DNA from 3 places in the Mesorhizobium sp. L-2-11 genome. Region 3 is predicted to be linked to each of the others. Evidence: predicted binding sites of a transcription regulator. Region 3 holds the regulator's gene; each other region holds the start of a gene.
The links. Region 3 encodes HrcA, which represses chaperone genes, less so after heat shock. Its sites were predicted from a motif close to GTTAGCACTCNCNNNNNGNGAGTGCTAAC; they were not measured.
Positions count from the first base shown of each region.

Region 1: groES (co-chaperone GroES) is a predicted target of HrcA. The motif match lies at 6,848-6,876, and genes of this name have one in related genera.
Region 2: groES (co-chaperone GroES) is a predicted target of HrcA. The motif match lies at 2,711-2,739, and genes of this name have one in related genera.

Region 1 is NZ_AP023257.1:6,443,939-6,454,347, reverse strand. It holds gene JG739_RS35750 (hypothetical protein) at 1-103, opposite strand, end outside; gene JG739_RS35745 (hypothetical protein) at 15-533, shown strand; gene hemN (oxygen-independent coproporphyrinogen III oxidase) at 808-2,100, shown strand; gene tnpC (IS66 family transposase) at 2,105-3,745, opposite strand; gene tnpB (IS66 family insertion sequence element accessory protein TnpB) at 3,822-4,166, opposite strand; gene JG739_RS30625 (transposase) at 4,163-4,549, opposite strand; gene JG739_RS30620 (arylamine N-acetyltransferase family protein) at 4,991-5,803, shown strand; partial or broken gene JG739_RS30615 (Tn3 family transposase) at 6,072-6,563, shown strand; gene groES (co-chaperone GroES) at 6,928-7,224, shown strand; gene groL (chaperonin GroEL) at 7,290-8,948, shown strand; gene JG739_RS30595 (NAD-dependent succinate-semialdehyde dehydrogenase) at 9,499-10,409, shown strand, end outside.
Region 2 is NZ_AP023259.1:137,524-147,932, reverse strand. It holds gene JG739_RS33475 (hypothetical protein) at 179-529, opposite strand; gene groL (chaperonin GroEL) at 651-2,297, opposite strand; gene groES (co-chaperone GroES) at 2,363-2,659, opposite strand; gene JG739_RS33460 (DNA -binding domain-containing protein) at 3,156-3,419, shown strand; partial or broken gene JG739_RS33455 (HPP family protein) at 3,785-4,370, shown strand; partial or broken gene JG739_RS33450 (transposase) at 4,351-4,736, opposite strand; gene JG739_RS33445 (bifunctional diguanylate cyclase/phosphodiesterase) at 4,980-7,400, opposite strand; gene JG739_RS33440 (DUF982 domain-containing protein) at 7,930-8,232, opposite strand; one part of gene JG739_RS33435 (IS630 family transposase) at 8,275-8,882, opposite strand; one part of gene JG739_RS33435 (IS630 family transposase) at 8,882-9,218, opposite strand; gene JG739_RS33430 (putative bifunctional diguanylate cyclase/phosphodiesterase) at 9,835-10,409, opposite strand, start outside.
Region 3 is NZ_AP023257.1:683,548-693,956, forward strand. It holds gene JG739_RS03225 (TRAP transporter permease) at 1-373, opposite strand, end outside; gene JG739_RS03230 (TAXI family TRAP transporter solute-binding subunit) at 554-1,513, opposite strand; gene JG739_RS03235 (YciI family protein) at 1,756-2,109, shown strand; gene JG739_RS03240 (RNA polymerase sigma factor) at 2,109-3,359, shown strand; gene cysK (cysteine synthase A) at 3,687-4,667, opposite strand; gene JG739_RS03250 (LysE family translocator) at 4,856-5,473, opposite strand; gene JG739_RS03255 (hypothetical protein) at 5,653-5,850, opposite strand; gene hrcA (heat-inducible transcriptional repressor HrcA) at 5,934-7,049, opposite strand; gene rph (ribonuclease PH) at 7,186-7,902, shown strand; gene JG739_RS03270 (VOC family protein) at 7,910-8,320, shown strand; gene rdgB (RdgB/HAM1 family non-canonical purine NTP pyrophosphatase) at 8,320-8,982, shown strand; gene hemW (radical SAM family heme chaperone HemW) at 8,979-10,142, shown strand; gene JG739_RS03285 (adenylate/guanylate cyclase domain-containing protein) at 10,171-10,409, opposite strand, start outside.

The DNA.
Region 1 (10,409 bases), 890 kb from region 3:
CTATGAACAGCTTAATGACGGCGACGGCCTTAGCTACGGCGACCGCCATGACGGCTTCCGCCCAGCCCCAGATGACCACCATCGCCAAGGCGATCGGTTCCAACCCCAACGAGGCTCCTAACGATGCCACCGACCCCCGCGCCTATCTGAACGAGGTCGACGACGTCGAGGCGATGACCTGGGTCAGGGCGCATAACCTATCGACCGTCAATAAGCTGTCGAAAGATCCGCGCTACAGAGAATACCAAGCCGACATTCTGAAGATCCTACAGGCCACCGATCGTATTGCTTCGCCCGGCCTTGCGCAAGGCGACATGATCGACAACTCTGGCAGGACGGGACGCACGTGCAAGCCTTGTGGCGGCGTGCGAACTGGGAATCCTACAGGTCAGGCAAGCCGCAATGGCGCACCATCCTCGATGTCGATGCACTGTCCAAGGCCGAGGGCAACCTGCAGGGATACGCCCGCCGTTACGCCCTCGAATACACCCACATGTCTCAAAAACTCATGGACAATAGTGCGCAAGCCTTAGGACCGTGTGGATTGAAGCGAGATGAAGCCGGCGGCGAGGGCGGAGACGTGGCGCGCACTACGGGTGGAATCGAACACCTGCACCAGATGCGCCGACCAAATCCGCCCTTCGCCAACAGCGCCCCAATAAAGCGCACCCGTGCGCGCTTCCATGGAGACTATTGTACACAGGCTAATTGGCACGACGGAAATACAAGTTGCGCCGCGACAGTTGAAGATCAGAGACATAGGAGAGCGCGGCAGGTATGGAGCTAACATCAAGATGAGAAACGGCTATGCTACAGACAAAACATAGCGAGGCGTGCCTGCCTTGGTATTTCAATTATCCAACTGCACCGCAGTTCTCCGCAGCGATCGGCGCGGAGGCCTATGGGGAATGGCTCGGCGGCCTATCGGCTAACGATCCCGTATCGCTCTATATCCATATTCCGTTCTGCCGGTCGATGTGCTGGTATTGCGGCTGCCCTACTACCATCACCCAGCGGGACCCGCCGAACCAAAATTACGTGGCGGCGCTGCGCGGCGAGATCCATTTGGTCTCAGAGCTAACGCCGCAGGCGCTGCCCGTGAGCGACGTGCACTTTGGCGGCGGAACGCCCACGCTCCTTGAGCCAACGGAATTCCTCGCCTTGACGGAGCTTCTACGCCGCCGCTTCGCGTTCAGGCAAAAGACCGCCATCGCCGTCGAGATCGATCCGCGCACGTTCACCGCGGAGATGGCCGAAGCCTTAAGTGCAGCCGGGGTGAACCGCGCGAGCCTCGGCGTGCAAAGTTTCGACCCCAGTGTTCAAAAAGCGATCAATCGTATCCAGAGTGTAGAGCAGACGGCGACTGCCGTCGAAAACCTGCGCCAGCAGGGAATAAACCGCATTAACATCGATCTCATCTACGGTCTTCCCAATCAGACGATGCAGTCCTGCGTCCAGACCGCCACGGTGGCGGTGGCGATGCGCCCGCAGCGGATTGCCGTGTTCGGATACGCTCACACGCCGTCTTCTAATAAACATCAGCGCCTCATCGAAAAGGCAGGACTACCGGACAGCGCTGCCCGCGCCGAACAAGCTGCGGCCGTCGCCGAGACGCTGGTTGCTGCCGGCTACCGAGAGATTGGGGTCGACCACTTCGCCTTGCCGGACGACGAGCTCGCATTGGCTCAGAAAACCGGTCGCCTGCGGCGCAACTCCCAAGGTTACTCTGCCGACACCTGCAAAACCCTGATCGCCTTTGGTGCGTCGGCTATCGGGCGTGTTGGAGAGGGTTACGTCGAGAACGCAGGCGCGCTGGAGGCCTATAGTCAGCATATCGCAGCTGGTCGCTTGGCAACGTCGAAGGGCTACCGTCTCATCGGCGAAGACCGCGTCCGAGGCGCAATCATCGAGCGACTGATGTGTGATCTCGAGGCCGACGTACCGGCAATCTGTGCCGCCCACGGATTTGATTGGACCCATTTTCTCGATTCAGCTGAGCGCTTGGCGATGCTGGCCGACGACGGGATAGTGGACGTCGAGAATGGCTTCATCCGCGTGCGGCATGGCCATCGCATTTTGCTTCGCTCTGTTGCTGCGTAAGCGGTCAGCCGATAACGTCAGGCCTAAAGTTCCAAGGCATGAGCATTTCGATTTCGGATGCCGGCCAGCCTTGAGCGATGCGGGTCAAGGTCTGCGAGAGCCAGTCGAGCGGATCGACGCTGTTCATTTTGCAGGTTTGCAGCAAGGTGGCTACCGTCGCCCAGGTTCGTCCACCGCCGTGGCTGCCGGCGAATAGACTATTCTTTCGCGTGATCGTCTGGGGCCTGATTGCACGCTCGACGATATTGGAGTCGATTTCGATGCGACCGTCCATCAGAAAGCGTTCCAGCGCCTCCCGCCGGGTGAGCGCGTAGCGGATCGCCTCGGCGGTCTTGGATTTTCCGGAGACCTTGCCCAGTTCCGCTTCCCATAGATCGAAGAGGCTCGCGACAATGGCCACGGACTTTTCCTGACGTAGCGCGGCGCGGCTTCCGGCATCCTTGCCGCGGACCTCGTCCTCGACCTTCCACAATTCGGTCATGGCGATGATCGAATCCGTCGCGGCCTGCGAGACCCCGCTGATGTGCAGGTCGTAGAATTTGCGCCGCAGGTGAGCCCAGCACCCGGCGAGCCGGATTGTTTCATTGCTGCCGGCTTTGGCCCGTGCCTTGACCAGGTTGGTATAGGCCGAGTAGCCATCCACTTGCAGGATACCGCTGAATCCGGCGAGGTGGCGCGCCACGCAATCCGCACCTCTGCTGTCTTCAAAACGATAGGCAACCATTGGCGGACTGGTTCCGCCATAGGGTCGGTCATCCCGTGCGTAGGCCCACAACCAGGCTTTCGTGGTTTTCCCGGAACCAGGGGCAAGGGTGGGCAAGGTCGTCTCGTCGGCGAAGACCCTTTCGCCCTCCTTGATGCGCTCCAGTATGTAATCAGCAAGCATCTGCAGCTCGAAGCCCAGATGCCCCATCCACTGCGCCATCAACGACCGGCTGATCTCGACGCCGTCGCGCAGATAGATCGCCTCCTGCCGATAAAGCGGGAGGCCGTCGGCGTATTTGGAGACGGCGATATAGGCGAGCAGCCGCTCCGTCGGCAGCCCGCTTTCGATGATGTGCGCCGGCGCCAGAGCCTGGACCACGCCGTCACGGCCCCGGAAGGCGTATTTGGGACGGCGCGTGACGATGACCTGGAACTTCGGCGGCACGACGTCCAGCCGCTCGGATCGATCCTCGCCGATCAGAACCTTTTCAAGCCCCTCGCAGTCGGCCGGGATTTCCGGCTCGACGACCTCCTCGATGCGTTCGAGGTGGGCAGCAAAGCCCTTGCGCGGACGCGGGGCGCGCTTCGGCTTGTTCCCGACCGCGCGGTCGAGTTCGCTCCGGATTTCCGAAAGGCCGGTCTCGACCTCTTCGAAGGCAAAGGAGGCCTGCTCGTCGTCGATGGCCAGGCGTAGCCGCTCGGAACGCGTGCCATGTTGCGTGCGCTGTAAAACTTTCAGGATTGACGTGAGATTGGCGATCCGCTCGCTGGCGCTTTTCTCGACAGCTTTCAGCCGGGCGACCTCCGCCTCAGATGCTGCGATCCGAGCGTCGGCGACTGCGATCCGGGCCTCGCTTGCAGCCTGCTCGCGAGCCATGGAAAGGATCATCGCCTTCAGCGCATCAACGTCGTCGGGAAGGGCAAGACCCGGTAGAACCATGGCAAGCAACAGAGCACAAAAACAGCCGCTTTCCCAACCGTTCCAGCCGCATGATTCATCTTGCCGCAGGCCGGTTTCAGCCCGTCGATAACGGCCGCCTGACCCTGGCCGGACGAATCTTTTTCCAGTCCAGTCCGGCCAGAAGCGCCATCAACTGGGCGTGGTCGAGACGCATGCGCGCGGCCGATATCCCCGGCCAGCAGAAGCTGTGATCTTCCAGAGTCTTCGAATAAAGACAAACCCCGCTGCCGTCCCACCACACGATGCGAACCCGGTCCGCACGCTTCGAACGGAATACGTGAAGTGCCCCCGAGAATGGGTCCAGGCCGCCATCCCTGACCAGCGCCATCAAAGATGCCGCGCCCTTGCGGAAGTCGACCGGCTGGCACGACACGTAAACCACCACACCGGAAGCGATCATGCCTTACGAACCGCGCGGATGATCCTCGCCAGGCGATCGGGATCGACATCGCCGCCGGCGCGCACCACTGCGTCGCCAATGACGATTTCCACCGTGTCGCTGCCCACCGCTTCAAAGCGCGTGAACTTCGCCGGCTTGCTCGCTCCCTCCGTCAGTGGCGCAACCATGCCCGACGAAAGCGCCTTGCGGCGCCACGCATAGAGCTGCGAGGGGTCCAGCCCCTCGGAACGCGCAACCGCCGAGACATTGCCCCCTGGCGAGAACGCTTCGGCGACAAGCCGTGCCTTCTCTTCGTCCGACCGATGGCGCGGCTTGCGTCGGGACGGCACAGGCTCCGCCGTCAAAATCTCGAATGTTCGATGATGGCTCATACTGTCGCTCATAGGATTCTCCGCATGATTCATGCTGAAAATGAGCGATCAACCGCCTGCACGCTACGTGGGGACGCCTACGCGCTTACGTTGCTGCCGCGTTCGACGCTTATCTCGACCAATCGTAGTGAGCCACAGCGAGTCACCATGAGCGGAGGCCTGAGAAGGTCGACTGTTGCAATCCGCTGTGGATCGGAAGTCCTTTGTGTACCCGTTTTTGCAGCACCGTGATGTTCAGTGCCCTGTACGAGCAATGCCCGCGTTTCCGGATCACGAGGGGTATTTGCAGCGCTCGAAACGCCGCTTTGGTTCAGTGCGAACACGAGGAATGGTCGGCATGTTCACTTCTATAGGGGGAGATGGCCACCTTACTCTGCTCCGTGAACCCTGGGACGTCATCGCGCTTTCGGCAGGCGTTCAACGAATACGAATCCTAGGTGTTAAGGACATCCCATGGCATTCAATATTGCGATCTATCTGAATCGTATCGGCCTTGCTCGAGTGCCGACAACGGTCGACGGTCTTGTTGCCCTTCAGCAGGCTCAAATGCGCGCGATTCCCTTTGAAAACATCGATGTGCTGTTGGGTGATATACCCAATCTGACTGAGAATTCGATCTGGGCCAAACTGATCAATGCCCGGCGAGGGGGGTATTGCTTCGAATTGAACAAGTTGTTTGGCTTGGCGCTCGAAGCACTCGGTTTCACGATCCAGCCCATCCTTTGCAGAGTGCGTATGGGTGCTGCGGAGGGTGGGCCACGCACACACCAGGCATTCATCTTAACCATCGAGGGCGTCGACTGGCTCGCCGACGCTGGCTTCGGTGGTCCAGCACCGATTGCACCGCTACGGATCGATACAGAGGAACTGCAAACAGCTGGCCGTGACGTGTTTCGCCTGCGAGCTGACTCCGCCAGCGGAGAACTCGTCGTTGAACGCAAGAACGGGAATGAATGGTTCCCTCTTTATGGTTTCGATCGAGCCACCGCCTTGCCCTCAGATTTTGAGGGCGCCAACTTCATCTGCGCTCGCTGGGACCGTTCGCCGTTTCCATCCAGCCTCATGATGAGCGTGCTGACAGCCGAAGGGCCTGCGAACTTGTTCAACAAGGATTTCAGCTTGATTCGGAACCAAATTGAGGAAACAGAAACCCTCAAAACGAAGAGCGAACTGCAGCGAGTCTTGTCCGATGTTTTTCGGCTGCACCTTCCTCGGTCCACGATTGATTCGTTGTGGGAAAAGCTTGGGTCGCGTGGACGGGTATAGGAAAGAAGGCCGTCAAGCCTTGCACTGCGGCGGTTTTCAGCAGTCGGATTTGCCCTTTTTGCAGGCACCGTGTGTGGCATCACTCGAAGCCCCATACGTAAATGACCCTGCTCGCTTAAGACCGCTCACCAGCCGTCAGCGGTGGCAGCCAATCGGCAGCTCTAACCATGATCTCCGAATTGGAAAGGTGAGCGTCGGTTACGGTGTCGCCACAAGCGATCAAGCATACCAGTCGACCCAGCATCAGGCTGCGCTGCCGTGTCCACCGCGCGCTACTAGCGCTCACCAGATCGGCTGGATGAGAACCTTCCATGCCCGGTCGGAGACCTATCGCGCGGCGCAAGCATGCATCACCGATGCGCACACCCGGCATCCACATTCTCGATTTTGGGGCAATGGAACGACCGCGTCATCCGATGGGCAGTTCTTTCGCGCGAGCGACCGAGCGGCGAAGCGCGGCGACGTCAATCTGCACTATGGCAGCGAGCCGGGCTCGAAGTTCTATAGCCATCTGTCAGATCAGTACGGCTACTTCAGCATCCTGCCGATCAGCCCGACCGAAAGCGAGGCAGCCTATGTGCTCGATGGGCTGTTCGACCAGGACACGATCCTCGACATCCAGGAACACTTCACCGATACGGGCGGCGCGAGCGATCACGTCTTCGGGCTGTTTGCCCTGATCGGCAAACGCTTCGCGCCGCGACTACGCAACCTCAAGGACCGGAAGTTCCGCACGTTCTCCGAAGCGATGAGCGCTCCTTTTGGCGATGCAACCCGAGGTTAGGGATGAATTGCAAAAGGCTCAAGACTGTTCGGCTGGCCGTCGATTCCGGCCGACTGCTCGGCCGTTAATTTCACATAATTTCACATTCCAAATAAGACACAAAAGTCGGCCCAAAGCTTACGGCCGAAACGCGCGTAGGCAGTGGGATTGCGCCGTAAATGGGGGTCCGGCTTCCGCGCCGATTCCACATCTTTTGCCCTCCGGTCCGTCCCCCCGCCCGTCTTGACTAAGTACGAACCTACAGCCTATCTCACGATCATCTTAGCACTCCCCAATAGCGAGTGCTAACCACCCTCCGGCAACGGAGAACCTTTCAACCTGCGCACCAGGGATAGTAAAAATGGCACAGTCGAATTTGCGGCCGCTTCATGACCGCGTGGTCGTTCGCCGAGTCGAATCCGAATCCAAGACCGCCGGCGGGATCATCATACCCGACACGGCAAAGGAAAAGCCGCAGGAAGGCGAGATCATCGCCGTCGGTTCCGGCGCCCGCGACGAAGCCGGCAAGCTCGTTCCGCTGGACGTCAAGGCCGGCGACCGCATCCTGTTCGGCAAGTGGTCGGGCACCGAAGTCAAGCTCAATGGCGAAGACCTTCTGATCATGAAGGAAGCCGACATCATGGGCATCATCGGCTAACACGCCGCTGCCTTTCATCCGTACCATCCAATCTGAATTTCGGGCGAAATGCCCAGGAGTACAAAATGGCTGCCAAAGACGTAAAATTCTCCCGTGACGCCCGCGAGCGCATGCTGCGCGGTGTCAACATCCTCGCCGACGCGGTGAAGGTGACGCTCGGCCCCAAGGGCCGCAACGTCGTTATCGACAAGTCGTTCGGCGCCCCGCGCATCACCAAGGACGGCGTCACCGTCGCCAAGGAAATCGAGCTTGAAGACAAGTTCGAAAACATGGGCGCACAGATGGTCCGCGAAGTTGCTTCGAAGACCAACGACATCGCCGGTGACGGCACCACGACCGCAACCGTTCTGGCGCAGTCGATCGTCCAGGAAGGCCACAAGGCTGTTGCCGCCGGCATGAACCCGATGGACCTGAAGCGCGGCATCGACCTCGCGGTTAGCGACGTCGTCTCGACGCTGATCAAGAACGCCACGAAGATCAAGACCTCGGAAGAGGTTGCCCAGGTCGGCACAATCGCCGGCAATGGCGACGAGTCGGTCGGCAAGATGATCGCGGAAGCGATGCAGAAGGTCGGCAACGAAGGCGTCATCACGGTTGAGGAAGCCAAGACCGCCGAGACGGAACTCGAAGTCGTCGAAGGCATGCAGTTCGACCGCGGCTATCTCTCGCCCTACTTCGTCACCAACGCCGACAAGATGGTTGCCGATCTCGAGGACGCCTACATCCTGCTGCACGAGAAGAAGCTCTCCAACCTGCAGGCGATGCTGCCGGTTCTCGAAGCCGTCGTGCAGACCTCGAAGCCGCTGCTCATCATCTCGGAAGACGTCGAAGGCGAGGCCCTGGCCACGCTGGTCGTCAACAAGCTGCGTGGCGGTCTGAAGATCGCCGCCGTCAAGGCGCCGGGCTTCGGTGATCGCCGCAAGGCCATGCTGGAAGACATCGCCATCCTCACCGGTGGCCAGGTCATCTCGGAAGACCTCGGCATCAAGCTCGAGAACGTCGGCCTTGACATGCTCGGCCGCGCCAAGAAGGTGTCGATCTCCAAGGAGAACACCACCATCGTAGACGGTGCCGGCAAGAAGGAAGAGATCCAGGGCCGCGTCGCCCAGATCAAGCAGCAGATCGAGGAGACCACCTCGGACTACGACAAGGAGAAGCTGCAGGAGCGTCTCGCCAAGCTCGCGGGCGGCGTTGCGGTGATCCGCGTCGGCGGCGCGACGGAAGTCGAAGTCAAGGAAAAGAAGGACCGCGTTGACGATGCGCTGAACGCGACACGCGCAGCCGTCGAAGAAGGCATCGTTCCCGGCGGCGGCGTTGCCCTGCTGCGCGCTTCGCTGAGCATCAACGCTGTCGGCGCAAACTCCGACCAGACCGCTGGCATCAGCATCGTGCGTCGTGCGCTGCAGGCTCCGGCCCGCCAGATCGCGGCCAACGCCGGCGCGGAAGCCTCGATCGTTGCCGGCAAGATCCTTGAGAACAAGGGCGCGACCTTCGGTTTCAACGCCCAGACCGGCGAATATGGCGACATGATCGCCATGGGCATCGTCGATCCGGTCAAGGTCGTGCGCACGGCTCTCCAGGACGCGGCCTCGGTCGCCGGCCTGCTGGTCACCACCGAAGCCATGATCGCGGAGGCTCCGAAGAAGGAGTCGGCTGGCGGCGGCGGCATGCCTGGCGGCATGGGCGGCGGCGGCATGGGCGGCATGGGCGGCATGGATTTCTAATCTAGCCTCTATCAGCTTTCGGATACCGAGAGGGCGGCACCGACGCCGCCCCCTTTTTTTGGGACGGAGCCGGTCGGAAAAGGTTTGGGCTCGCGTGATATTATCGTGCGCGCGCCTACACGGCCACACTACATCGTCGCAGTGGAGCTTTCGGGTGGCGTACTGAACAAACATGGCTTTGTGCGCGACTATCAAGACTTAGCAGCGCTTAAGCCACTACATCGATGGCACGTTCGACCATGGCGGTAGGTTTTCGATATGCCTGGTATGAGCGGCCGTGGAAGCCGCTCAAAGAATGATACCGCAGTGCTGTTGCCAACGTCGGCGATTTCGATGATCGACTCCGCCTATGCCAGCTCTTCACGAGCTCTATCCGCGCTTGCCTGTTATGGAGCGAAAGCCTTAGCGCGACTCGTGATTGAGGCTGTCATTGCTATGGGCTAATCAGTCGGGAAGCTGCGCTTGCAATGACCGAGGGCCGGAACGATCTCGTCCGATCATCTGGCACAAGTTGTGCTTATTAGTACGTTGCGAAGCTAGTAACTTAACCATGAAGGGGGACGACGGTTTGACCGTGACACAGTCGCTGACGAGACGTCTCAAAAATCCCGAGCTATTTGACGATCTGGCCGGTGTGCCTGGTCGGAAGGCGGAGCAATCCACGAGGCGTTTTTCGGTGTTCAATCCCTCAACGGGCGAGCTGTTGGCTGAGCTTCCAGATATGGATGTCCGGGACGTTTCCAAGGCAATCGATAAGGCTGAAGCTGCGCAGGAACATTGGGCGGCGCTCACCGCGCGCGAGCGCTCCGACATCTTATGGGAATGGCACCAACTGATCCTCGACCACAGCGAGGATCTTGCAGCCATTTTGACGGCTGAAATGGGTAAGCCGCTTGCAGAGGCGAAGTCTGAAATCGCCCATGCCGCAGCCTACCTCCAATGGTATGCCGAGGAGGCCAATCGCATCTATGGCGAGACGATTTCGCCGCCTTCTAACGACAGGCGTATGCTGGTAATCAAACAGCCGATCGGTGTTGTCGGCGCCATTACTCCTTGGAATTTTCCCGCCTCGATGGTGGCTCGCAAGATTTCGCCTGCGCTTGCTGCCGGCTGCGCGATTGTTCTGAAACCCGCGGAGCAAACACCGCTTGTCGCGGGTGCTATGTTCACGCTTGCCCGGATGGCAGGTTTTCCCGATGGCGTTCTAAACTTGATCTACGCATCGGAAGGCGATGCGGTTGGGCGTGAACTTTGCTCGAACCCGAAGGTCCGCAAGATCAGCTTCACTGGGTCGACCGAGGTCGGGCGGCTGCTCATGCGGGAGTGTTCGGATCAGATCAAAAGAACCAGCTTCGAACTTGGTGGTAACGCTCCTTTCATTGTTTTTGATGATGCAGACGTCGACGCTGCCGTCGATGGTGCGCTACAGGCAAAGTTTCGGAATGCAGGCCAGACCTGCGT
Region 2 (10,409 bases), on a different replicon from region 3:
CACAAAAACTGCCTGATTTTCAGGGCAGACGGCCGATCTGTCGCAGGTTTTAGGAACTATGCGACGCAGCAACGATCTGCCGAATAATGGGGAAATAAGGGAGACGTCGCTCTGGACAACCTGATCCGGAAAGGCGCCGCGACGCTCTGAGGGTAGAATGCTGGCCAAACCAAGTGTCCTATTCGCAAACCACGCGGTACCGCTTGCCGGGCTCGCTGACGTTCTTGCAGGCAAGCACCTTGTGCGGCTCGGAAGAGGAGAGCGGCGGACTTGCGGCCCGCCATACGACTCTCTTTGATGTCTTTTGACTTGCCGAACGGCGCGGTTCGAGCCTCTCCGGCTCCTGTGGCGCAACCGGAAACACGCTGGTTTCGATCTGTTGCTGCTGCAGGCGTGGCGGCTCTTTGTCAAAGAATCGCCTGGCATCAAGCGATCTCGGAATAATCACCGTACCATCATCGCTGTGCGCGCAGCCGCTGCCCAACAGTAAGGCCAGCCCCAGGAAAAAAGGCAGTATCCGTCCAAACATAAGCATAACCCTTGGCGGGCATCTACCCCGGCTTGCGGGTCGCCGACAACCGGCGCAATGGACACGAAGAAAGGGCGGCATTGCTTGCCGCCCTTTCCGAGATTGTTGAGTTGCGTGGACCTCAGAAGCCGCCGCCGCCCATGCCGCCGCCGCCCATGCCGCCAGGCATGCCGCCGCCAGCCGACTCCTTCTTCGGAGCCTCGGCGATCATGGCTTCGGTGGTGACCAGCAGGCCGGCGACCGAGGCCGCATCCTGCAAGGCCGTGCGAACGACCTTGACCGGGTCGACGATACCCATGGCGATCATGTCGCCATATTCGCCGGTCTGGGCGTTGTAGCCGAAGGTCGCGCCCTTGTTGTCGAGGATCTTGCCGGCAACGATCGAGGCTTCCGCGCCGGCGTTGGCCGCGATCTGGCGGGCCGGAGCCTGCAGCGCACGACGCACGATGCTGATGCCAGCGGTCTGGTCGGAGTTTGCGCCGACAGCGTTGATGCTCAGCGAAGCGCGCAGCAGGGCAACGCCGCCGCCGGGAACGATGCCTTCTTCGACGGCTGCGCGTGTCGCGTTCAGCGCATCGTCAACGCGGTCCTTCTTTTCCTTGACTTCGACTTCCGTCGCGCCGCCGACGCGGATCACCGCAACGCCGCCCGCGAGCTTGGCGAGACGCTCCTGCAGCTTCTCCTTGTCGTAGTCCGAGGTGGTCTCCTCGATCTGCTGCTTGATCTGGGCGACGCGGCCCTGGATCTCTTCCTTCTTGCCGGCACCGTCTACGATGGTGGTGTTCTCCTTGGAGATCGACACCTTCTTGGCGCGGCCGAGCATGTCAAGGCCGACGTTCTCGAGCTTGATGCCGAGGTCTTCCGAGATGACCTGGCCACCGGTGAGGATGGCGATGTCTTCCAGCATGGCCTTGCGGCGATCACCGAAGCCCGGCGCCTTGACGGCGGCGATCTTCAGACCGCCACGCAGCTTGTTGACGACCAGCGTGGCCAGGGCCTCGCCTTCGACGTCTTCCGAGATGATGAGCAGCGGCTTCGAGGTCTGCACGACGGCTTCGAGAACCGGCAGCATCGCCTGCAGGTTGGAGAGCTTCTTCTCGTGCAGCAGGATGTAGGCGTCCTCGAGATCGGCAACCATCTTGTCGGCGTTGGTGACGAAGTAGGGCGAGAGATAGCCGCGGTCGAACTGCATGCCTTCGACGACTTCGAGTTCCGTCTCGGCGGTCTTGGCTTCCTCAACCGTGATGACGCCTTCGTTGCCGACCTTCTGCATCGCTTCCGCGATCATCTTGCCGACCGACTCGTCGCCATTGCCGGCGATTGTGCCGACCTGGGCAACCTCTTCCGAGGTCTTGATCTTCGTGGCGTTCTTGATCAGCGTCGAGACGACGTCGCTAACCGCGAGGTCGATGCCGCGCTTCAGGTCCATCGGGTTCATGCCGGCGGCAACAGCCTTGTGGCCTTCCTGGACGATCGACTGCGCCAGAACGGTTGCGGTCGTGGTGCCGTCACCGGCGATGTCGTTGGTCTTCGAAGCAACTTCGCGGACCATCTGTGCGCCCATGTTTTCGAACTTGTCTTCAAGCTCGATTTCCTTGGCGACGGTGACGCCGTCCTTGGTGATGCGCGGGGCGCCGAACGACTTGTCGATAACGACGTTGCGGCCCTTGGGGCCGAGCGTCACCTTCACCGCGTCGGCGAGGATGTTGACACCGCGCAGCATGCGCTCGCGGGCGTCACGGGAGAATTTTACGTCTTTGGCAGCCATTTTGTACTCCTGGGCATTTCGCCCGAAATTCAGATTGGATGGTACGGATGAAAGGCAGCGGCGTGTTAGCCGATGATGCCCATGATGTCGGCTTCCTTCATGATCAGAAGGTCTTCGCCATTGAGCTTGACTTCGGTGCCCGACCACTTGCCGAACAGGATGCGGTCGCCGGCCTTGACGTCCAGCGGAACGAGCTTGCCGGCTTCGTCGCGGGCGCCGGAACCGACGGCGATGATCTCGCCTTCCTGCGGCTTTTCCTTTGCCGTGTCGGGTATGATGATCCCGCCGGCGGTCTTGGATTCGGATTCGACTCGGCGAACGACCACGCGGTCATGAAGCGGCCGCAAATTCGACTGTGCCATTTTTACTATCCCTGGTGCGCAGGTTGAAAGGTTCTCCGTTGCCGGAGGGTGGTTAGCACTCGCTATTGGGGAGTGCTAAGATGATCGTGAGATAGGCTGTAGGTTCGTACTTAGTCAAGACGGGCGGGGGGACGGACCGGAGGGCAAAAGATGTGGAATCGGCGCGGAAGCCTGCCCCCGTTACGGTGCATCCAACTGCCTAAGCGAGCGTTTCGGCGTAAGTTCTGGGCCGACTTTCGTCTGTGTTAAAAAATGTGAAATTATGTGAAATTAACGGCCGAGCAGTCGGCCGGAATCGACGGCCAGCCGAACAGTCTTGAGCCTTTTGCAATTCATCCCTAACCTCGGGTTGCATCGCCAAAAGGAGCGCTCATCGCTTCGGCAGGCACTTGCAGAGCATGATCGGGAACGTCGTGTTGAGGCGATATTCCCTCGGGTTCGGGTAGCCTATCGAAGCGAGATCTTCGACCAGTTGCTTACGGAGCTCGATATCGTGATGAAATACCCAGACGTTGAATCAGGTCTTAAAGATGAAGTCCCTTGGTCGGACAGCCTGACCGCGTACGACAAGGAGCACTTCACGACCTACATGAGGTTTCTGGATGCGTCCGCCGACGATGCCAGCTATGAGGAGATGGCGCAGGTCATCCTCGGCATCAATCCGGCGGAAGAGCCGCAACGCGCGCGGAGAGCCGCGAGAAGCCATCTCGATCGGGCGAACTGGATGATGAAGACCGGTTGCAAGGAGTTGTTCGCCTAAATGAGGGTGAACGGGCGGCGACACACGCTGCTTGTTCAGACGTGATCACGGCGTCCGCCACAAGAATGGCGTGACATCCGGGCCTGCGGGAATACAGGCTTCCGCCGACGTCTATTCATTGTCAAACTCCGCTCCTCGTATAGGCGGAAGATTCGCTGCGCCGATGCGTCTGTGCGTGGCCGTGCAGGTCAGCGGCGGCCGCAGTAGCGGAGTCGGCTTGCTCGCCTACTGGGGGACTTCTCGCCGCTACTTTCTCTTGAAATCGTCATCGCCCTGACAAGAGCGCGACGCTGCGCGAGCGGCTGCTCGCCTGCATCGGGGCCACGATCAGTATTGCGTTGACCGGCGTGATCAGGGGGATCGCCATGGCGCGGCGGGCCACATGTGGCGCTGCTCGTGGCCCCGATGGGCGCCTCCGCCGTCCTGCTCTTTGCCGTGCCGTCAAGCCCGCTCGCGCAGCCCTGGTCTATCATCGGCGGCAATTCGATCTCGGCACTGGTCGGCGTGACGGTTGCGCTTTTCGTGCAGGACCCGGTGAACGCGTCGGGCCTCGCTGTGGCGCTGGCAATCGCTGCCATGTCATTCACGCGTAGCCTGGATCCGCCGGGCGGTGCCGCGGCGCTGACGGCCGTGCTCGGCGGACCGGCCGTGCTCAGCTTCGGCTTCCTGTTCCCGCTGGTGCCGGTGGCGCTGAACTCGACAATTTTGGTGGCGCTCGGCTTGGTCTTCCACCGGCTGTCACGGCGCAACTATCCGCATGTCCATGCACCCGCCGCCAGCAGCCACGGCACCACCGATCCGCCGCCCGCGAAGCGCGTGGGCTTCCGTCCCGAGGATGTCGATGCGGCACTCGCTGCTTTGGACGAAACTTTCGTCGTTCGGGCCGACGGCTTCCTCCCGGCCTTCCCGCAGCTTCGCCTTCACACGCGCGGCGGCGGGACTTGTAGTGATAGGTCGACGTGTCGAACTCCAGAACCCGGCATGCCCGTCGGATCGAAACGTTCCACTCATCACACGTCTCCGCCACCAGCTCGCGTTTGCGACCAGGCCTCACAGTTTTCGGCGAATGACGTCCTGCAGCATCTCCTTGTCCAAGGACAGATCGGCCACCAGCTTCCTGAGCTTGCCGTTCTCGTCCTCAAGCTGCTTCAGCCGCTTCATCTTGGTCGGCAGCAGTCCGTCGTATTTCTTCTTCCAGTTGAAGTACGTCGCCTGGCTGATCCCCGCCCGACGACAGATCTCCGCGACGGGAATTCCGTCCGACCCCTGCTTCAGAATGAACGCCTTCTGCGCGTCCGAGAACTTCGATGCCTTCATCGTCTTCCGCTCCTCCCAGCCAAGGGATGTTACCGCGGAAAACTCCGCTTTCGAACGATCCAGTTTTCAGGGATCAGAGCATTTCTGTTACGCCGTGTGGTGCGGGCTGAGCAACCGGCGGAGGCGCGGAGCCTTCGATCAGCACAGCAGTGACTATGAACCACGCTTGGCGCAGCGCAACGCGTCAATGACGGCCCGGGGAGCCAGAGCTTATCACCACCAACGTGCGACCCGCTTACGCGCTTAGGCCGCGCTGTTCTTGATCACGCGCAGTTCGTGGTTCCCCAGCCGCCGGGAAGCGGCGGCCCTACCATTGCCGATCGTGTGCTGAGCGAAGTCGGAAATCGGGCAGGGTCGGCCAAGTAGGTAACCCTGGATCGCATCGCAGGCTTCTTGCCGCAGGAAGGTCAGCTCCGCGTCCGTTTCAACGCCCTCGGCCAGGACCGGGAGCTTGAGGCCCCGAGCGAGGCCAAAGACCGCACGCATGACGGCAGCCGCCTCATCGCTGGTATCCACCGCCCGCACTAGAGACTGATCGACTTTGATCTTGTCAAACGGGAATGCCCGCAGATTCGATAGCGACGAGTATCCGGTGCCAAAATCATCCATGGCGATTTGAACCCCAAGGCTTTTGAGCTGACGCAAGACAGCGAGCGCCCGCCCGATATCCTTGATCAGGCAGGTTTCGGTAATTTCCAGCTCGAGGCGGGACGGATCGAGACCGGTTTCTTTCAGCACTGCCCCGACCAGCTCGGATAAATTTCCGCCGTGGAGTTGCATAGCCGAAACGTTGACGCTGATTGCCAGCGGTTGTTGCCAGCTTGCCGCTTCGGCGCAGGCGGTCCGGAGCACCCATTCACCGATCTTCAGAATGGCGCCACACTCTTCAGCGATCGGGATGAACACCGCCGGCGGAACGGCGCCGCGTTCAGGATGATCCCACCGGAGCAGCGCTTCGAAACCGAAGACCTCGTTGGACACGAGTTGCGCCTGCGGTTGATAGACGAGGCGGAGTTCCTTGCGCGAGATCGCGTGACGGATGTCGTGCTCGAACTGACGGCGATCGCGCAGATGCTCACCCATGGCCGGCTCAAAAACGCAATAAAGGCCACGCCCCTGCATTTTGGCCTCATAGAGCGCAGCATCGGCATGGCTCAAAAGCGTCTCCCGATCGGGTGCATCGTTCGGGAATACAGCGATGCCAAGGCTGGTGCCGATGGTGACGCCGGCGGGCAGGTTGCCGCCTGTGTCGTTGAATGCGTCCAGGATGGCCTCAGCAGTGCGCGTCGCATAGCCCGCGCTCGGCAGACCGGGAACAATCACAGCGAACTCGTCGCCGCCCAGGCGCGCAACCATCTGCCCGGGCTTAAGGACGCCTCGGATCTTCTCGGCCACGCACTGCAGCACGGCGTCTCCGACGAGATGGCCGAAGAGGTCGTTGATCTCCTTGAAGCGGTCGAGATCGAGGAAGAGGACGGCAAGGCACCGCTCAGCGCCGCGATGCGTCGCAAACTCGGCCTCCAGCTTTTCGTTGAAGCTCGTGCGGTTTGGAAGCTTGGTCAAGGGATCGTGGTGGGCAAGGAAATGAATTTCCTCCTCCGCCCGCTTGCGCCCGCGGATATCGCGCACGGCAAGAACCTGGTGTTGCTTGCCGGCATAGAGCATGCTGTGCCGGATCAGCTCAACCGGGACCGTACTGCCGTCCGTCGCGCATAGCCCCACCTCCAGCGGCGTTTGTGCAGTGCCCGTGAACTCGCCTTGGGAAACCGTGGGAAAGAAGGACGCGAGCGGGCGGCCGGCTGGCTGAGAGCCGTCGACGCAGGCAAGCGCGGCGAAACTGCGATTGGCTGCCACGATCTCGGTTTCGTTACAAACGATCAGCCCCTCGACGGCCGCGTCGGCCAGCTCCTGCATACGCGCAGCCTCCCCGGCGCGACGGAGATCGCGCACATCGAGGGCGAGGCCGATGATGGCCAAAAGGATGATGAGGATCGAAACGATGGCTACGCCAGCCGCCATCCAGTCCGCAGGCAACGCCGTTGCGGAAATGACAATGCGCGGGTCTGGCATGATTGCAGCCGCGGCCATCGCCGTGAAATGGTGGCAGCAAATCGCTACCGTCAACACGAGGGCGCCGAGCGACTTCCACTTGACCGTGTTGGCGTGAAGGGCAACCGGCAATGCGGCCGCGCCGAACAGCCCGCCAAGAATGATTGACGCGGCGACGAGCGGCAGATCCCACACGACGCGGCCCGCGATCTCGAATGCGGCCATGCCAGTGTAGTGCATCACCGCGATGCCGCCTCCGACGATCGCACCGCCGAGCCAGCGTCCATGTGGAACGCGTGGCGAGATGCCGATCGTGAGACCCGTGCCGGTCAAAGCGATCGCGGCCAGCAACGACATGATCGTCAAGGCGATGTTGTAGCCGCTCGGTACGGCGGGCTGGAAGGCCAACATAGCTATGAAATGCGTCGCCCAGATGCCGAAGCCGGTGGCGACCGCGGCGACGGCTAGCCAGATCCGTCGCATCTCGCTTTCACTGCGCCCGACATGGTGGAGGAGGTTCACGGCCGTGAAGGAAGCCAGGGCGCAGATAAAGGCCGCTAGCGCGACCAGACGCAGATCATGCTGCGTCGCAATGCAAGTGTAGACTTTCAACATGCACTTCCCCCAGGCAGGATGATCACCCGTCTGGCGAGATATCTACGGCCAAAACTTGAACAAAACGCTTAAGCGGAAAACCCGCTTCGAGCTGGCGCTTGCGGTCGACGATGTCAGGCGGAGATCCCGTGCAGGGGCTAATCGCTGCGCAGCATCTTTGCTTCAAGTGCGGCTGCCACGAAAGCTTTTCGAAGAGCTAGTGGAAGGGCCTCACCACGCAATCCTGCAGACAGGCGTCCATCGCTGCCTTCCGTTGCTCGGTCTGATCATGAAGATCGCGCAGCAGGATAGCGGCTGCATCACTAACATCGAACACGATGCGCTCTGAGCTATGGCGGCTAACCTGAACAACGACCCGCCTCTCAAATCTGCATAAGCCGGTCATCTCCGCGCCCCAAGGCGGCTATGCGGCAATAGGCTCAGCTCGTCTTCTTCCCGAGCCGAGCGTGGTTCCCGCTGCGATCGTGAAATCTCTACGCAAGGCCCTCTCGACGTGCCCTGCGCCAGCCTCACTTGCGTCGCCGACGGCCTACGCGCGCACTTTTCCACTGCCCGACTTGCAGGCTGCGAGCCACTGCATGGCGGAGGTTGCATCTTCCAATATGGCGGCCTGTTTCGCAAAACCGAGAAAGGCGTTGCGCGCTGCGCTAACAAGTTCTCGCCCAGCGTGTGCCTCATAGCACGCCCTGAGGGCGGCATCGTGAGCCAGGTCTCTCCGATCTTCTGGCCATTCGTTTAGGAAATCGATAGCGTCGGCAAGACTGGCAATCTCCTGCACGATGTATGCTGCACGTTTCACGAAAAGTGGGCTACTGAAAGCCTCCGGGCTCATTCGTTCCTCCCCATCCTGCTGAACCGCTAGAGCGGGATGAGATTACCTGCGGTCATAGCCTGAGTTTGCGAAGTAATTTGAGCACTCGAGCGGTGTGACGCGGTTGAGAATCTGGCCGATGGCGTTGCAGACCGTTTCAACGGTGCGCTTTGCGGCCTTTCGCAGCCAGTGCTTGAGCTTGGCGAAGAGCTGTTCGATCGGATTGAGGTCAGGCGAGTATTTCGGCAGGAAGAAGAGCCTCGCGCCGGCCTTTCGGATGGCGCGACGCACGGCCTTGCCTTTGTGGCTGCCGAGATTGTCCATCACAACGATGTCGCCCGGCTGGAGAGTGGGCACGAGAACCTTCTCGACATAGAGGAGGAACCTCTCGCCGTTGATCGGCCCGTCGATGAGCCAGGGCGCTTCGACGCGATCATGACGCAGCGCAGCCAGAAAGGTCATTGTCTTCCAGTGGCCATTGGGAACTTTGGCCTTGATCCGCTGTCCGACCGGTGCCCAACCCCTGAGCGGGGCCATGTTGGTCTTGGTCCAGGTCTCGTCGATGAACACCAGGCGGGCGGGGTCGATCCGGTCCTGATACAGAACCCATTGCCTCCGTCGGCGCGCAACATCGGGACGATCTTGCTCGGCGGCGATCAGCGTCTTTTTTTGTGAGACAGCTTCTCGGCGTGCACGAACTCCCACACCGAGCGGTAGTCAACCTTCAGGCCACGCTCGCCAAGTTCGGCCACAAGCCCGCGCAAGGTGAAGTCCTTCTCCCGGCAGCGCTCGACAAGCCAGTCGCGCCACGCTCCCGATATCTTCTTCGGCTTGTAGCCGCCCACTTGGCGGGGCGCCACGCTCCCCGTCTGTTCCACCCGCTTCAGCCACTCGATCGCCGCGCTGTAGCTGACGCCAAATCGAGCAGCCGCCGCGCGCCGCGAAAGCCCTTCAACCTTGACCGCCGCAACAACCCGTTCGCGCAGGTCCATTGAATATCCAACCATCAATGCTGGCCTCCTGCCCAGCAGCAAGGTTGAATCAGATCATCGCTGATTTGGGAATCCCACGACTCCCATAAATCTCATCCCGCTCTAGTTTGCGTTAACAGGCGCCTCATCGCACCCGCCGACGATTGCAAAATGTGTTGTCAGGGCAATGACGGTTCAAGGGGGAAAGCAGCGGTGTGATGCTCCCCGGTAGGCCAGCAGGCCGAACTGCTGCAAGAGCGGCTCATCAGGTGGCAAAAAAATCGACATCGTTGCGACCATTGCGGACGAATAATTTTTGTATCCTCCGGCGTTGACCCACCACCAGGATGCGGCTCCGACCTCTCCGGAAAAGTCTGGCGCATATGAATGCCGGTCGATCGCGCGATCTCCGAAACACTAGACTTAGACTATCGTCAGCCTCAAACGTCGCTGCGACCAGCCGCTCCTTTGCCTCCGAGACCACCGCCGGCGCTGCTCGGCCGACGTGATCACCTCGATCGGATGCTTCGTCACAGGGCTATTCGCAGTGCTTGCACAGGACTTGCGGCCTTCAGCCTGCCTGAGCAAGGCAACGTGACCGTCGAGATACGAGACAACCAGACCATCGCCGCAAAAGTGCCGGTCCTGCTATTCAAGTACCTAGCTCCTGACCCACCGGCTCCGCGGCAATGCCAGGAATTTCGCTTATCCGGACAGGCTTTCCGATTAAATAGCCTTGAGCTTCATCACATCTGACGCATCGCAGATAGTCGAGCTGTTCGGGAGTTTCTACGCCTTCGGCTGTTACCTCAATTCGAAGCTCATGCGCCAACTCAACCAAGGATCTTACAATCGCGGCACAGTCCGCATCGGTGAGCATATCCTGGACAAAAGATCGGTCGATCTTGAGGCGCGAAAGAGGCAATTTACGAAGATAAGTCAGTGATGAATAGCCGGTGCCAAAATCGTCAAGAGCAACTGTGACGGATAGCGAAATTAACGATTGTAATAATGAAATCGTTTCTTCAAAATTCGAAATCAGCACAGTTTCTGTGATCTCGACCTCGAGTCTTCGGGGCTCCAACCCGGCTTCAGCCAAGGCCACTACAATTCCATCAAGCAAGGCCTTGTTCTTAAGCTGCACCACCGACAAGTTGACGGAGACCCGCAAGTCGCGCGGCCAGCGCGCCGCTGCCAAACAAGCCGTTTTGACGACCCAGTGTCCGA
Region 3 (10,409 bases):
TCAGGTCCGGCGTGGTAAGGAAGCCGGAGCGCCGGATGAGATCGGCATAGAACACCCAATTGTAGACGCCGGTGACAAAGCCGAGCAGGCCCAGCGTCCAGAATGCTGCTTTTGCCGGTGTACTTGTGGCGCGCAGGTTGGCGATCAGGCCAAAGCCGAGCAGCAGCAAGAAGCCGACATGCATGGCGCGCACCACCTGGCTCGGCAGGCTGCCATAGGCGGCGATGTAGATCTGGAAGACGGAGAAGGCGATGGCGATGAGAAAGGCGGCCTTGCCGGCGATGCCGTCGCCGAAACCCGGCGGCAGGCCTTCGAGCGGGGCTTCGGCGGTGGGGGAAAGAACGGTCGGCGTTTCGGGATGGGCGTCGGTCATTGGCGGGTTCCTGGCGGGGCGCAATCCCTCCCCCTCGAGGGGAGGGTGGACAGCCGCCGAAGGCGGATGGACGGGTGGGGTAATCTCAACTGCCTCGACCTTTGCCTGAATGATGGAGCGCGTCGCCGAGGACCCCTCCCGGCCCTACGGGCCACCCTCCCCTCGAGGGGGAGGGAGCACCTACTTCACCAATCCCTTTTCCTTGTAGTACCGCTCGGCGCCAGGATGCAGCGGAACCGGCATGCCGTCGAGCGCCTTGGCCATGTCGATCGCCTTGGCGGCGGCGTGGGCGGCAGTGAGCTGGTCGAGATTTTCGAACAGCAGCTTGGTCATCTGATAGCCGGTCTCGTCGGAGACGTCGGAATGGGTGATGAGGAAATTGCCGACGGCGGCGGTCGCGACGTCCTCGGTCTGGCCCTCATAGGTGCCCTTGGGAATGGTCACCGCAAGATAGGGCGAGCCGATCTTGGCGACGTCCTGCGCCGGTACGGCGACGACGTTGATCGGCACCGACGTGGCGAGATCGCGGATCGAGGCGACGCCGAGGCCGGCCGATTGCAGCGTGGCGTCGAGTTGGCGGTTCTTGATCAGTTCGACCGATTCGGCGAAGGGCAGATACTCGACCCGTCCGAGATCCTCGTATTTCAGCCCGGCGGCGGCAAAGATGGCGCGGGCGTTGAGCTCGGTGCCGGAGGCCGGCGCGCCGACCGACAGGCTCTTGCCCTTAAGATCGGCAAGTGTCTTGATGCCGGACTCCTTGCTGGCAACGATCTGGATGTAGTTGGGATAGATGGCGGCGATGCCGCGCAGCTTGTCGAGCTTGCCCGGGAAGCCGGCTTCAGTGTTGCCCTCGGCGGCCAGTTTGACGGCGTCGCCGAGCGCGAAGGCGATCTCGCCCTTGCCCTGCTGCAACAAATTGAGGTTCTCGACCGAAGCTTTCGTCGCCTGCACCTGGGTGCGGGCCCCCTCAATGCCCTTGCCGTAGATTTCCGACAGCGCGACGCCGAGCGGATAATAGACGCCCGAGGTGCCGCCGGTCAGCACGTTGATAAATTCCTGCGCCTTGGCCGACACCGCGCCAAGCCCCAACGACAGCGCCAGCGCGCCGGCGGCAATAAACTTCGTCCTGAAATTGAGCATGTGATCTCCTCCCTGAAATATTTGCCACCGCACGACCCGAGGCGAGTTTAGACAGCGGGCGGGAAATGCCAACCCGCAATAATATCCATTAGACGAACGGCTGAGCGATGCCGCAACGCATGGCCGCTTGCGCGATATGCGATCGGAGCCGAAAGATTCTCACAGAGCTTGTCGAAATCGCGCGAGGCCGCGCGACATACGGTCGGCTCGCAACGATGCGGCCGTCGAAAATGGAGAAGACCATGCGATATATGCTTTTGATCTACGCGAACGAAGCCGGGATGGCGGCAGCGCCGGCGGATGCGGTGACCCAGATGTCGAGCGCCTATGTCAGCTACACGGAAGCGTTGAAGAAATCCGGCGCCTGGCTCGCCGGCGACCGGCTGAAGCCGACCCAATCCGCCACTTCGGTGCGGGTAGCCGACGGCAAGACCAACGTGCTCGATGGCCCCTATGCCGACACCAAGGAACAGCTTGGCGGTTTCTACATGATCGAGGCGGAGGACGTCGACGCGGCGATTGCCTGGGCGGCGCGCTGCCCGGGTGCCAGCACCGGCACCGTGGAGGTGCGGCCGATCTGGGAACTGACCATGTGATGTCGGAACAGCCCGACACCGCGCGGGCGGCGGCGGAAGCGGCCGCCCGGCAAAGCTACGGCAAGCTGGTCGCCTATCTGGCCGCGCGTACGCGCGACGTGGCCGGCGCCGAGGACGCGCTGGCCGACGCCTTTGCGGCGGCGCTGGAGCGCTGGCCGCAAACCGGCGTGCCGCAGAAGCCAGAAGCCTGGCTGCTAGCGGTGGCGCGCCGACGCCGCGTCGACGCGATCCGGCGGCGGCTGACCAGCGAGGCAGGCCGCGACCATCTCAGGCTGATCGCCGAGGAGATCGAGGCCCGCATGCCCGATGAAGACCTGCCCGACGAGCGGCTGCGGCTGATGTTTGCCTGCGCCCATCCGGCGATCGAAGCCGGCATACGCGCGCCGCTGATCCTGCAGACCATTCTGGGCTTCGACGCAGCGACGATCGCCTCGGCCTTCCTCGTGTCGCCGGCAACGATGGGCCAGCGCCTGGTGCGCGCCAAAAGCCGCATCCGCGAGACCGGCATCCCATTCCGGGTGCCTGAAAGAACCGAGCTCGGCGAGCGGTTGGATGCGGTGCTGGAAGCGATCTACGCCGCGTTTGCCGAAGGCTGGTCCGACCCGGCCGGCACCGAAACGCGGCGTCGAAATCTCGCGACCGAAGGCATCTGGCTAGGCCGGCTGGTGACGTCGCTGATGCCGGAAGAGCCGGAAGCGCTCGGCCTGCTGGCGCTGATGCTGTTTGCCGAGGCGCGGCGTGCGGCGCGGCGCAACGCAGCCGGAGACTATGTGCCATTGGCCGAGCAGGAGCTTGCGCTGTGGGACGGCGCCTTGATCGACGAAGCGGAGACGTTGCTGAAGTGCGCCGCGACCAAGGGCGTTGTCGGCCGCTACCAGCTCGAGGCAGCCGTGCAATCCGCCCATACGGCAACCCGGCTGAGCGGCCGGACTGACTGGGCCGCGATCAAACAGCTCTATGATGCGCTGTCGGTGATTGCCGGCTCGCCGGTTGTATCGATCAACCGCGCGGTGGCCATCGCCGAGGCCGACGGCGCCGCGGCGGGATTGAGCGCACTTGACGAGCTTGGCGACGACAAGCGGCTGCATGATTATCAGCCTTACTGGGCCGCCCGCGCGGGCCTCCTGGCCAGGCTCGGCAAAACTCGGGAAGCGGCCGAGGCCTACAACCGGGCGATCGGTCTCGAACGGGATCCAGCCGTGCGCCGGTTCCTGCAGGAACGGCGGGCAGGGCTCGCAGCCGAAGAATGAGGTCCGGAAAAGGCCGGGGTCAGACATGATCCGATGTTTTGGGGTCTAGGGCCGAGCGCTGGCGCCGCCCCTCATTGCCCTGCCGGGCATTTCTCCCCGTAAACGGGGAGAAAGAGGCTGGTCGCGGTGTCGGCACTTTTTTCTGCAACGATTTTCTGCAACGCTGGCGATTGGCGAAGCCGTCAAAATGAGAGCGCCCCTCGCCCACGTTTACGGGGAGAGGATGCCAGCAGGCAGGTGAGGGGCAGCGCCGGCTTCGACAATTAGCGGGCGATACGGAAGCGTAGGAAAACCGCAACCGCAGGCCGGCACAAATACCAATATGCCCTAAGCCCCCAGCCCTTCGAACAGGATCGTCGACAGATAGCGTTCGGCGAAGGACGGAATAACGACCACCAGGTTCTTGCCCTCATTCTCCGGCCGCGAGCCGACGACGATCGCCGCCTGCAGGGCAGCGCCCGACGAGATGCCGACCGGCACGCCTTCGAGGCGGGCGACGAGCCGCGCATTGGCGACCGAATCCTCGTTGGAGACCTTGACGATCTCGTCATAGATGGTCGTGTCGAGGATCTTCGGCGCGAAGCCGGCGCCGATGCCCTGGATCTTGTGTGGGCCGGGCTGGCCGCCCGACAGCACCGGCGAGGCTTCCGGCTCGACGGCGACGACATGCACGGAGGGCTTACGCTGCTTCAGCACCTGGCCGACCCCGGTGATGGTGCCGCCGGTGCCGATGCCGGCGACGAAGATGTCGACTTCGCCATGAGTGTCGTTCCAGATTTCCTCGGCAGTGGTGCGGCGGTGAATTTCCGGATTGGCGGGATTTTCGAACTGCTGCGGAATGATGGCGTCGGGCAGCGTCGCAGCCAACTCGTCGGCCTTGGCGATGGCGCCTTTCATGCCTTTCGGCCCTTCGGTCAGCACCAGCTCGGCGCCGAGCAGCGCCAGCATCTTGCGGCGTTCGACCGACATGGTTTCCGGCATGGTCAGGATCAGCTTGTAGCCCTTGGCAGCGGCGGCAAAGGCGAGCGCGATGCCGGTGTTGCCCGAGGTCGGCTCGATCAGCGTGGTCCTGCCGGGCGCAATCCTGCCCGATGCCTCCAGCGCCTCGATCATCGAGACACCGATGCGATCCTTGACCGAGCCGATCGGGTTGAAGAATTCGAGCTTGGCCAGCAGATTGGCGACGATACCCTTTTCATTGGCGAATTTGTCGAGCCGCACCAGCGGCGTGTCGCCAATCGTCTCGGTGATCGAATTGTAGATGCGGCCGCGGCCGGGCATGTGCGCGGTGGTGGCGGGCTTGTTCATTGGTTTCGCTCCCAAGAGTTAGGCGGGCAAGAGTCAGACGGGCAAGAGTCAGGCAGCTAAGTCTCGACCAGGCAGGATAAAGCCTTCGGCCGCGCAAGCTAGTCTGCCGTTTGAAAATATCCGAGTGGGTCGAATGCTGAAAACACCCTCGCCCCCCGGGAAAAGCATTCAGCCGAGGCCAAAACTGGCTATTGCCGGGCGGCGATCGCAGCCGCAGCTCCAACCATGAAACCGGCGGCGGTGCGGTTCAGCGCCCTCAGCGCGCTCGGCGACTTCAGGAACCCGCGCGCTTTGGCCGCCAGCGCCAGATAGGGCACCAGCACCATCAGGAGCACGACGAGCGTCAGACCGACGAGGATGCCGTAGTCGGCTAGCGTAATGGTCTTCAGATCGACGATGGTCGGCGTGATGGCGAGATAGAAGATCATTGTCTTCGGATTGCCGAGCGTAACGGCGAGGCCGGCAATAAAGCTCGACACCAGCCCGCCCCTGCCTTTCTTCGCCTGCACGGTTTCGGGCGTGATGCCGCTCGTCCAGAAGCGCCAGCCAAGGAACGCGAGATAGGCGACGCCCAGCCATTTAATCGCCAGGAAGGCCATGCCGAAGGTCTGTGCGACGAGAGCGAGGCCAAGCACCACGGCGGTGAGATAGATGAGATCGCCGAGCATCAGCCCGAAGGACATGGCGAGCGCCGAGCGAAAGCCGGATCCGAGCGCACGCGCAATAAGCGCGGTCAACCCCGGGCCAGGGATGGCGGCGGCGATGCCGAGCGCCGCGCTATAAGCGAGGAATCCGGTGAGGGTCATGGTTTCGGCCTTAGCGCATGAAGACTGAACCTTGTCGCACAAAGGCGGGCAGGCGTGTACTCCCTGAGAGTCGGATTCGATTGCACCACGCCGCCGGCCGGGCGAACTCACCGATCAAGTTCCGCTTTGAGTGGTTCGCCACGGAGAGTTGAAGCAAATCGACCGTTTTGGTCGTCGCCTCAATTTCCGGCCGCGTAGAAATCGTCGTCGAGGCGCTTTTCCAGCGCGACGAGATCGGCCGGCAGCGGCAGGCCCATGGCGCGCATTTCCCTCAGCTTTTCGCGCAGCTGCTCCTGCACTTCATGCTGATCCTCGGGCTGGTTGATCATCTGCTCGAGCAACAGGCTGATCTGAGCCTTGAATGATTCCAGCGCCATTTTTTTCTCCTTGAGGTTGCCTTAAGCGTGTCGCGCTGGAAGGGTTTCGTGCGACGCGCTTCGGTTTTTTTGGGCGACATGCATTATCGCAGCATGCGGGAAATAAGCTGCGCGGTATAGTCGACCATCGGCACGATGCGTGCATAGTTCAGCCGGGTCGGGCCGATGACGCCGAGCGCGCCGATGACGCGGGCGTCCTTGTCGCGATAGGGCGCCACGACCAGCGACGAGCCCGACAGCGAAAACAGCTTGTTTTCCGAGCCGATGAAGATGCGCACCCCGGAGCCTTCCTCGGCGAGGTCGAGAAGCTGGATCAGCCCGTCCTGCGTCTCCAGATCCTCGAACAAATGCCGCAGCAACTCGATGTCGGCCTGGGCGGTGACATTTTCCAGCAGATTGGCGCGGCCGCGCACGATGAGACGCGCAGGCAAGCCGCTCTCGGCGCCTGCCCAAACCGCAAGGCCCTTCTCGACCAATTCCTGCGACAGCGTGTCGAGGGCGGCCTTGGTTTCTTCCTTGATGCGGGCGATCTCGACCCGCGCCTCGGCCAGCGTGCGACCGCGGATATGGGCGTTGAGGAAATTCGAGGCTTCGTGCAGTTGCGAGACAGTGATGCCGGCAGGCAGGTCGACAACACGGTTTTCGACATCGCCGTTCTGCGACACAAGCACGGCCAGCGCCTTGTTCGGTTCGAGCTGGATGAATTCGATATGCTTGAGCGCCACCTCGTTCTTGGCGGCAAGCACGAGGCCGGCGCCGCGCGACATGCCGGACAGCATCTGGCTGGCCTCGGTGAGCATGTGCTCCAGCGTCGCACCAGAGCCGGAGGCGCGCACCTGCGCCTCGATGGCGCGGCGCTCCTCGTCGGAGAGATCGCCAAGCTCCATAAAGGCATCAACGAAGAAGCGCAGGCCGGCCTGGGTCGGCAATCGGCCGGCTGAGATATGCGGCGCGTAGATCAGGCCGAGATGCTCGAGATCGCTCATCACATTGCGGATGGTGGCCGGCGAAAGCGAAGACGGCAGGATACGCGACAGGCTGCGCGAGCCGACCGGCTCGCCGTCCTTCAGATAGGAATCGACAATGCGCCGAAAGATATCGCGCGAGCGCATGTCGAGTGATTGAAGGGCGGGCGATTGAAGCGCGGGTGACTGGAGCGCTGCCGCCGATTGGGAACTGGGATCGACTGCCTTGGTCATTTCGAGCCAAATACCTCCGGCCCAAAGATATAGACTTCGGCCGCGCCCGCGCAACTGGTCCATTTTCCTTTGCGCCTCTCGTCGCGTGCGGCTACAAGCCGGCCACGAATCCTAAAATGACAGGAAAGAAGCCTGAATGCGCCCTTCCAAACGCCAATTCGACGAAATGCGCGCCATCTCCTTTGAGCGCGGCGTCTCCAAGCACGCGGAAGGCTCGTGCCTGGTGAAGTTCGGCGACACCCACGTGCTTTGCACCGCCAGCCTCGAGGAAAAGGTGCCGGGCTGGATGCGCAATTCCGGCAAGGGCTGGGTGACGGCGGAATACGGCATGCTGCCGCGCTCGACCGGAGAGCGCATGCGCCGCGAGGCTTCGGCCGGCAAGCAAGGCGGCCGCACACTGGAAATCCAGAGGCTGATCGGCCGTTCGCTGCGTGCAGTGGTCGATCTGCAGGCGCTGGGTGAGCAGCAGATCACCGTCGACTGCGACGTGATCCAGGCCGATGGCGGCACGCGCACCGCCTCGATCACCGGCGGCTGGGTGGCGCTTTACGACTGCCTGCGCTGGATGGAAGCCCGGCAGATGGCCAGTGTCGCCAAGGTGCTGAAGGACCATGTCGCGGCTGTCTCCTGCGGCATCCACGACGGCCAGCCTGTCATCGACCTCGACTATCTCGAGGATTCATCGGCCGGCACCGACGCCAATTTCGTCATGACCGGCAAGGGCGGCATCGTCGAGATACAAGGCACGGCCGAGGGCGAGCCTTTCTCGGAAGAGCAATTTGCGGCGCTGATGGATTTGGCCAAGAAAGGTATTACGCGACTGGTCAGCCTGCAGCAGATGGCTGTAGCTTAACCCGGTCATGACCCCCTCCGCTATCCTCGAATCAGCGCTGTACGTCACCGACCTCGATGTTGCGGAAAAATTCTACACCGATGTGCTTGGGCTCGATCTGCTGGGCAAGGTCGACGGCAGGCATCTTTTCTTCCGTTGCGGGGACGGCGTGCTGCTTATCTTCAACGCCGAGGCGACCAAGGTGCCGCCGGCGCCCGATGCCAGGCTGAAAGTGCCGCCGCACGGCACGGTCGGCGACGGCCATCTCTGCTTTGCGGCGAGCGCGGACGAGATCGTGCGCTGGAGAGCGCATCTTGAGCGCAAGAAAATCGCCATCGAAAGCGAGTTCGAATGGCCGCAGGGTGGCCGCTCGATCTATATTCGCGACCCCTCCGGCAATTCGATCGAATTCGCAGAACCAAGAATCTGGGGCATCTGATGCATTCGCTTGATGGACATGAGATCGTTGTCGCCAGCCACAATGCCGGCAAATTGCGCGAATTCGCCGATCTGATGGCGCCGTTCGGAATAGAAGCGAAGTCGGCCAAGGACTATGGCCTGCCGGAGCCGGACGAGACCGGCACCACCTTCGAGGAGAACGCCTATATCAAAGCTGTTGCCGCCGCCAAGGCGACGGGTCTGCCGGCATTGTCGGACGATTCCGGCCTGTGTGTCGATGCGCTAAGCGGAGCGCCCGGCGTCTACACCGCCAACTGGGCCGAGGCGCCGGACGGGTCCCGCGACTTCGGCATGGCGATGCAGCGAGCCGAAGTGGCGTTGCAGGAAGTCGGCGCGGTTGATCCTGCGCAGCGCAAGGGTCGCTTCGTCGCCGTCATCTGCCTGGCCTTTCCCGACGGCGCGGCCGAATATTTCCGCGGTGAGGTCGGGGGCACGCTGATATGGCCGCCGCGCGGCGAACTCGGCTTCGGCTACGACCCGGTGTTCGTGCCGGACGGTTTCGAAAAGACCTTCGGCGAGATGACCGCAGAGGAGAAACATGGCTGGAAGCCTGGCCAGCCGACGGCATTGTCGCATCGGGCTCGCGCCTTCCAGAAATTCGCGCTGGCCAGACTGGATTTGGCGCGATCGACCGTGAAATGACCATGCTGCTCGACCGCAGCCCCGGTTTCGGCGTCTACGTTCACTGGCCGTTCTGCGCGGCCAAGTGCCCCTATTGCGACTTCAACAGCCATGTCCGCCACCAGCCGGTCGATCAGGAGCGGTTTGCACGCGCCTTCGAGACCGAGCTTGCGACGATGCGCAACCGCACCGGACCGCGCGAGGTGACCAGCATTTTTCTCGGCGGCGGCACGCCATCGCTGATGAAGCCGCAAACCGTGGCGACGGTGCTGGACGCGGTGGCGAAGAACTGGACAGTGCCCGCCGGCATCGAGGTGACGCTGGAAGCCAACCCGTCTTCGGTCGAGGCCGAGCGCTTTCGCGGCTACCGGGCGGCAGGCGTCAACCGGGTGTCGCTCGGCGTGCAGGCGCTGAACGACAAGGATCTGCGCTTCCTCGGCCGACTGCACAGTGTCGATGAAGCGCTGCATGCAATCGGTCTGGCGCGTGAGATTTTCCCGCGGCTGTCGTTCGACCTGATCTACGCACGGCCCGGCCAGACAGCGGAAGCGTGGCAGGCGGAGCTCGAGCAGGCGATCGGCCACGCCGCCGACCACCTGTCGCTCTACCAGCTGACCATCGAGGAAGGCACGCCGTTCCACGCACTGCATGCGGCCAGGAAATTCGCTATCCCCGACAATGACCATGCCGCCGATCTCTACGCGTTGACGCAGGAGATCACCGCGGCGCATGGGCTGCCGGCCTACGAGATTTCCAACCACGCCAGATCAGGCGCCGAAAGCCGGCACAATCTCACCTATTGGCGCTATGGCGAATATGTCGGCGTCGGTCCCGGCGCGCATGGCCGCTTCGTCGAAAACGGCCGACGCGTGGTGACGATCGCCGAAAGAATGCCGGAAACCTGGGCCAATCTGGTCGAGGCCAAGGGCCATGGCGTCACCGGCGGCGAGATCTTGACGCGCTCGGAAGAGGCAGACGAGTTCCTGTTGATGGGGCTGAGGCTGGCCGAGGGCATCGACCTCTCACGCTACGAAGCGTTTTCCGGCCGCGGCCTGTCGACGGCGCGGCTGTCGGTGCTGCAGGGCGAGGGACTGGTGGCGCCGATCGGCAACGCCCGCCTGCGCGCCACGCCGGCCGGCATGATCGTGCTCGACGCGGTGGTGGCGGATTTGGCGCGGTAAAGCATCGGATCAGGAGCCGCTGGCGCGCCTATTTCAGGCTGAATACCTCGATCGTCTCGGCGCGCCCTTTGACCTCGTGATAGCCGCAGGACCTGAAATAATGTCTGCCTTCAGGCCAGTGCTCGACGAATTGGGCGCTGACCAACAGCGGCTTGTCCAGTTTTCGCGTCAATCCCTCAATACGAAAGGCCAAATTCACGGCATCGCCCAGCGCGGTGTTGATGCCTTTGCCCATGGCGCCGATAGCAACTTCACCGACATGAAGGC